One region of the Plantactinospora sp. DSM 117369 genome, then DNA from elsewhere that is predicted to be linked to it. Evidence: riboswitches for the same ligand, from Rfam matches in the RefSeq annotation. Region 1 holds a riboswitch; the other holds the start of a gene.
The links. A riboswitch is a leader RNA that binds a small molecule or an ion and turns the genes downstream of it on or off. The one in region 1 is predicted to bind thiamine pyrophosphate.

Region 1 (3,259 bases):
GTCGCCGCCGAGCCGGATCGTCCGGTCGGCCAGCGCGGCGACGAAGTCGGCGTCGTGGGTGACGGTGACGATGCCGTGCCCGCCGTCCCGCAGCCCGGCGAGCAGGTCGACCAGTTCGAGCCAGGTACGCCGGTCCTGGCCGAAGGTCGGCTCGTCCAGCACCAGCAGCCGGGGCGCGGTGGCCAGCGCCGTCGCCACGCTCAGCCGCCGCGCCTGGCCGCCGGAGAGGGTGTACGGGTTGGCCGCCGCCAACCGGTCCAGCCGGAGCCGGACCAGCAGCTCGTCCACCACCGACCGGACCACCGCCTCGGGCTGGCCGGTCCGGCGCGGCCCGAGCGCCAGCTCCTCGAAGACCGTGCTCCGGACGAACTGGTGCTCCGGGTCCTGGAAGACCGAGCCGATCCGGCCGGCCAGCACCGGCGCCCGCCACCGGTGCGGTGCGGTGCCGGCGTGCCGGCCGGCCAGCGCCGGGGAAGCCGACAGCCGGCCGGTGCCGGGCCGGAGCAGCCCGCCGAGCAGCAGCGCCAGCGTGGACTTGCCGGCACCGTTGGGACCGAGCACGGCGAGCGCCTCGCCGGCGCGGACCCGCAGGTCGGTGCTTGCCAGCCGGGGCGGCAGGCCGAGCCGGTCGGCGGTGAGCAACACGTCACCGGGGCCGGTCGCGGCCCGGCGCGGTGCCGGCGGCGGCCCCGGCACCCAGACCCCGGCGGCGGCCAGCGCCGCACCGTGCGCCGCGAAGACCTCCGCCGGGCGGCCGTCGGCCCGTACCCCGGCACCCGGTTCGAGCACCACCACCCGGTCGACCAGCGGCAGCGCCTCCGACACCCGGTGCTCGACCAGGATCAGGGTGGTGTCGTTGTCGACCGCCGCCCGGACCGCGCCCCGGACCAGGGCCGCGCCGGCCGGGTCCAGGTTGGCGGTCGGCTCGTCGAGCAGCAGCAGTCCGGGCCGCAGCGCCAGCACCCCGGCCAGGGCGAGCCGCTGCTGCTCGCCGCCGGAGAGCGCGGCGGTGGACCGGTCCAGGCCGTACGGGAAGCCGACCCGGGCCAGCGCCTCGGTGACCCGGGGCCAGATCTCCTCGGGGGGAACACCTCGGTTCTCCAGGCCGAACGCCACGTCGTCGCCGGCCCGGGCCATCACGAGCTGCGTCTGCGGGTCCTGGAAGACGATGCCGACCCGCTCCCGGGCCTTGCGCGGATCGAGCCCGTCGATCTCGACGGTGCCCTCCTGCTCGCCGGAGTCCTCGGCGAGCAGCCCGGCCAGCGCCGCCAGCAGGGTGCTCTTGCCGGCACCGGAGGCGCCGAGCAGGAGTACCCGCTCGCCGTGCCCGATCCGCAGGTCGATGTCGCGGACCGCCCAGGCCCGTCGGCCGGCGTGCCGCCAGCCGAAGCCGCGCAGTCGTACCTCACTCATGCCGCCCCTCCGCTGCGCTCCGGGGCGTCATGAGGCTCATCCGCACTGAGCTGGCTGGTTCGCTCGCTCCGCTCGCTCATGCCGCCCCTCCGCTGCGCTCCGGGCCGTCATGAGGCTCATCGGCACTGAGCTGGCTGGTTCGCTCGCTCACGACGACACCACCGGGTCGCGCCGCTCACACGGCGGTACGCTCGCGGCCGGCCGGGAACCGGTCCAGCGCGCCGGTCTGGGCCAGCGCCCGGGTGAGCGCCCAGCCGCCGGCACCGGCGAGCACCGCCGAGCTGAGCACGGTGAACAGGAAGACCGGCAGCCGGAACGAGTCGAAGTCGTACTCGGAGTAGTAGCGGACCTGGTCGAAGATCGCGGCGGCGAGACCGGCCAGCAGGCCGGAGCCGATCGCCACCGGCAGCCGGAACGAGCGGTACCCGACGGCGAGGAACGCCGCCTCCGCGCCGACGCCCTGGGCGAGCCCCTGCAGGATCGCGACGGTGCCCCACTGGCTGCCCAGCAACACCGAGACGAAGGCGGCGAGGAACTCGCAGTACAGTGCCGCGCCCGGCTTGCGGATCACCAGGCCACCGAGCACTCCCGGGACCAGCCAGATGCCGTAGATGACCGCCTGGGCCGGCGGGAAGAACGTGAACGCACCCTCGGTGGCGCTCCACACCAGGTTCCAGGCCCAGAAGATGACCCCGAACGCGACCGCGATGACCGAGGCGACGACGATGTCGACGGTGCGCCATCTGGTGGTGGTGGACGGACTCATGAGCGTGCCTCCCAGTCGCGTGGCACACCAGGCAAGACGCACGCCGCAACCCGGGACGGCCCGGACTGCGGCGCGGCTGGAGACTCGACCGAACTCCCTGCGCTGGCATTACCCAGATCAGGTTCGAGGGTCTGCGGGTGTGTCACCCGCACTCTCAGCGCTGTGCGCTCCCCTGTCGGATGTGCTGTTGTTGCGCAGACGGTACACCGGATGCCGCTGCGCCGACAGCGGTGGAGCCGGTGGATGTGGTGGTGCCCACGATGTCACGGGATAGGGTGGATGGCCCAGATCAACATCTCGAAGGGACGCGTGCGGCGTGACACTCAGCCCCGAGGGCTATCTCGACGTGGTCACCGAGACGATCGGGCGGGTGGCGGCCGCCGCCCGGGACGGCGTACGCCGGGCGGCCGACCTGGTCACCGACGCGCTCCGGGCCGGCGGAGTGGTGCAGGCGTTCGGCACCGGCCACTCCGAGGCGCTGGCCATGGAGATCGCCGGCCGGGCCGGCGGACTGGTCCCGACGAACCGGATCGCGCTGCGCGACCTGGTGTTGCGCGGTGGCGAGCCGGTCGACATCCTCGGCCCCACCCTGGAACGGGACCCGACCGTGGCCCGCCGACTCTACGAGCTGACCCCGATCGACCCCCGGGACGTCTTCGTGATCGCCTCGAACTCCGGGGTGAACGGCACCATCGTCGAGTTCGCGTCGCTGGTCAAGGAGCACGGCCACGGGCTGATCGCGATCACCTCGCAGCAGCACTCGGCCCGGGTGGCGTCCCGGCACCCGTCCGGACGCAAGCTGAGCGATCTCGCCGACGTGGTGCTCGACAACGGCGCCCCGTACGGCGACGCGACGCTGCCGCTGCCCGGCGGCGGCGCGGTCGGCGCGGTGTCGTCGATCACCGCTGCGCTGCTCGCCCAGCAGGTCGTGGTGGAGGTGGTCCGCCGGCTGGTCGAGGCGGGCGAGACCGCCCCGGTCTACCTCTCGGCCAACATTCCGGACAGCGACGAGCACAACAACACCCTGGAGGCCCGGTACGCCGGCCGGATCCGCCGGGGCGGCTGACCCCCGGGTACCGC
Region 2 (3,259 bases), 820 kb from region 1:
GCCGCAGGATCTGTCCCTTCACCGGCCGGATCGGCAGGCCGGTCAGCGCCGCCGTGCCGCAGCCGGCCGCGACGACTGTCGCCGCCGCGTCCAGCTCCGTGAGGTCCCGGACCGGCCGGGGCAGCAGGGTCGCCCCGGCGCGTTCGACGGCGACCCGCAGCGCGGTGACCAGCCGGCGCGGGTCGACCTGGTGGTCGCCGGGGGCGAGCGCGCCGCCGCGCAGCCGGGTGGCCAGCAGCGGTTCGCGGTCCCGCAGCTCCGCCGGCCGCAACGGGGTCACCGGCAGCCCCAACTCCCGCTGGTACGTCCAGAGCCGTTCCGCCTCGGCCAGGTCGTCGGAGGTGAGCGCTACGGTCAGCGTCCCCTCGGTCCGGTAGCCCAGGTCCAGCCCGGTGTACTCGGCGAGTTCGGCGGCGAAGCCCGGCCAGCGGGCCGCGGACTCGACGAGCAGTCCGGTCAGCACCCGCTCGCCGAAGTAGGTCTCGGCGACCGGGGCGAGCATTCCGGCCGCCACGTCGGAGGCGCCCGAGCCGGGCGTGGCGTCGTACACGCTGACCCGCATGCCCCGGGCGGCGCAGCGCCAGGCGACGGCGAGCCCGATCGGGCCACCGCCCACCACCGCCACGTCCGCCCGGCCGCCCCCTACCGTTGAACCTTTTTCCAGCTCCCCTTGCGGTCGGGCGGACCGCAAGGTCCGACGCGGTGCGTGGGCGCCGCGCGGTCCAGGTGGAAAAAGGTTCATTCCTGGGCCCCCGCACCCCGAGCCGAGAGCGGGGAACCGCGCCGGGGGTTCCACCCCGGCGATGCTCCCCGTTCCGGATCGGGTGGGGGCGGGTCGGTGTGCAGGGCGGTGAGGAGGGCGGCGGTGGCCCGGGCCGGGTCGGCGGCGCCGGAGACGGCACCCACCACGGCCACCCCGTACGCCCCGGCGGCCAGCAGTGCGGGTACCCGCTCGGCGGTGATCCCGCCGATCGCGATCACCGGTACCGGCACCGCCGAGGCGACCCGGCGGATTCCCTCCGGGCCGATCGGCGCGGGCAGTCCGTCCTTGGTGGAGGTGGCGTGACAGGGGCCGACGCCGAGGTAGCTGGCGCCGGCCGCGACCGCCGCCGCACCCGTGCGCGGGTCCCGGGCGGTCGCGCCGAGCACGGCGGTCGGGCCGAGCACCCGGCGGGCGGCGTCGACCGGCAGGTCCCGCGCACCGACGTGCCCGCCCGCCGCCCCGATCGCCAGTGCGAGGTGCAGCCGGTCGTTGACCAGGCAAGATGCCCCGACGGCGGCACACCGGCGGGCGACCTCGGCGGCCAGCTCGTACGCCGTCCGGTCGTCGATGTCGTCCTCGACCCGGACCTGTACGACCAGTTCGGGGCCGGCGACCGAGAGGGCCGCGTCGACCACCGCGAGCGGATCCCGCCCCGGCCGGGTGTCGGTGATGAGGTGAAGTCGTCCGATGTGTAGCACGGCAACGCTCCTCCCTGCGCCGGCATTACCCGGATCAGGTTCGACGGTCGGGGGCTCGACAGCCCCCCTCTCAGCCCGGTCCACCGGGCTCCCGTGGGTTACTTGTCGGCGAGCGTACGCGCCTGGTCACGGATCCGTAAAGGGCCGTGATAAATCGCACAGTGTCAGCACTCGACCACTACTGCCGTTCCAGAGCCGCGACCGCGGCCCGGTGGATATGTCTGTCCTATCCGGATCATTCGCGCTCGTTACACAACCGTTACCCGAATTAACCTCACCGCCGTATTCCGAGCGGCCGGCAGGCGCCCCTAATTTGTTCAATCACAAGGCAAAATTCGACGGCCGGTGCTTCGGCGAGTTCCGGGCGTACCTCCACCCCCCGTGGCGGTCTTCGGCGTACCGACCCGGGATCCCCCTGTCCTCACCGGACCAAGGAGATCCTCCGTGTCCAGTCCCGGCCGCTCCGGCGGCACATCGCACCCCCCGCAACCCCGTCGCAGACTCCTTCGCGGGCTGGTCGGCGCCGCCACGGCCGTGCTCCTCGGCACGACCGCGCTGACCGCCACCCCGGCCTCGGCCGCCCCGGCGGTCCTGCCACAGGCCCTGGCCCCCGTCAAGCAGACCCCGGCACTCAACCTGGCCCCCCAGGCCGAGCCGTTCAGTGTGCTGGTCTTCTCCAAGACGGCCGGCTTCCGGCACGACTCCATTCCGGCCGGCATCGCCGCCATCCAGCAACTCGGCGCGGAGCACGGGTTCACCGTCGACGCGACCGAGGACTCGACCGCCTTCACCGACGCCAACCTCGACAGGTACCAGGCGGTGATCTGGCTCTCCACCACGGGCGACGTGCTGAACGCGGAGCAGCAGGCCGCCTTCGAGCGCTACGTCCAGGCCGGTGGCGGATACGTCGGGGTGCACGCCGCCTCGGACACCGAGTACGACTGGCCCTGGTACGGCGAGCTGGTCGGGGCGTACTTCGCCTCGCACCCGGCCAACCAGCAGGCCACCATCAAGGTCGAGGACCACGCGCACGAGTCCACGAACGACCTGCCGGCACAGTGGTCCCGGTACGACGAGTGGTACAACTTCCGCGACAACCCGCGCGGCGACGTGCACGTACTCGCCTCGCTGGACGAGACCAGCTACGCCCCCGGCGCCGGGGCGATGGGTGCCGACCACCCGTTCGCCTGGTGCCAGGACTACGACGGTGGCCGGGCCTGGTACACGGCCGGCGGCCACACCCAGCAGTCGTACGCCGAGCCGGAGTTCCTGGACCACCTGCTCGGCGGCATCCAGACCGCGGCCGGTGCCGTGGAGGCCGACTGCTCCGCCTCGCTGACCAGCAGCTTCGAGAAGATCACCCTGGACAGCAACACCAACAACCCGATGGAGTTGGACGTCGCCGCCGACGGGCGGGTCTTCTACATCGAGCGGGACGGCCGGGTCCAGATCATCAAGCCGGACACCGGCACCACGGTCACCGCCGCCGACCTCGACGTCTTCACCGGCAACGAGGACGGGCTGATCGGCATCCGGCTCGACCCGGACTTCGCCACCAACAAGTGGGTGTACCTCTACTACGCCCCGAACGGCGGCGCGGCCCGCAACTACCTGTCCCGGTTCACCGTCGTCGGTGACACCCTCGACCTGGCCAGCGAGAAGGTCGTGCTCCAGGTGACGACGCAGCGGAACACCTGCTGCCACGCGGGCGGCAGCATGACGTTCGACAGCGCCGGCAACCTCTATCTGGCCACCGGGGACAACACCAACCCGTTCGAGTCGAACTCGTTCACCCCGA

Region 2: another riboswitch for thiamine pyrophosphate. It lies ahead of thiE (thiamine phosphate synthase); the one in region 1 lies ahead of ACSMXO_RS34810 (ECF transporter S component).

The regions. Positions count from the first base shown of each region.
Region 1 is NZ_CM132446.1:8,162,227-8,165,485, reverse strand. Features, by position in the region: gene ACSMXO_RS34815 (ABC transporter ATP-binding protein) at 1-1,413, opposite strand, end outside; gene ACSMXO_RS34810 (ECF transporter S component) at 1,589-2,179, opposite strand; TPP riboswitch at 2,256-2,363, opposite strand; gene ACSMXO_RS34805 (sugar isomerase domain-containing protein) at 2,496-3,245, shown strand.
Region 2 is NZ_CM132446.1:8,984,180-8,987,438, forward strand. Features, by position in the region: gene thiO (glycine oxidase ThiO) at 1-664, opposite strand, end outside; partial or broken gene thiE (thiamine phosphate synthase) at 844-1,452, opposite strand; TPP riboswitch at 1,456-1,566, opposite strand; gene ACSMXO_RS38470 (ThuA domain-containing protein) at 1,906-3,259, shown strand, end outside.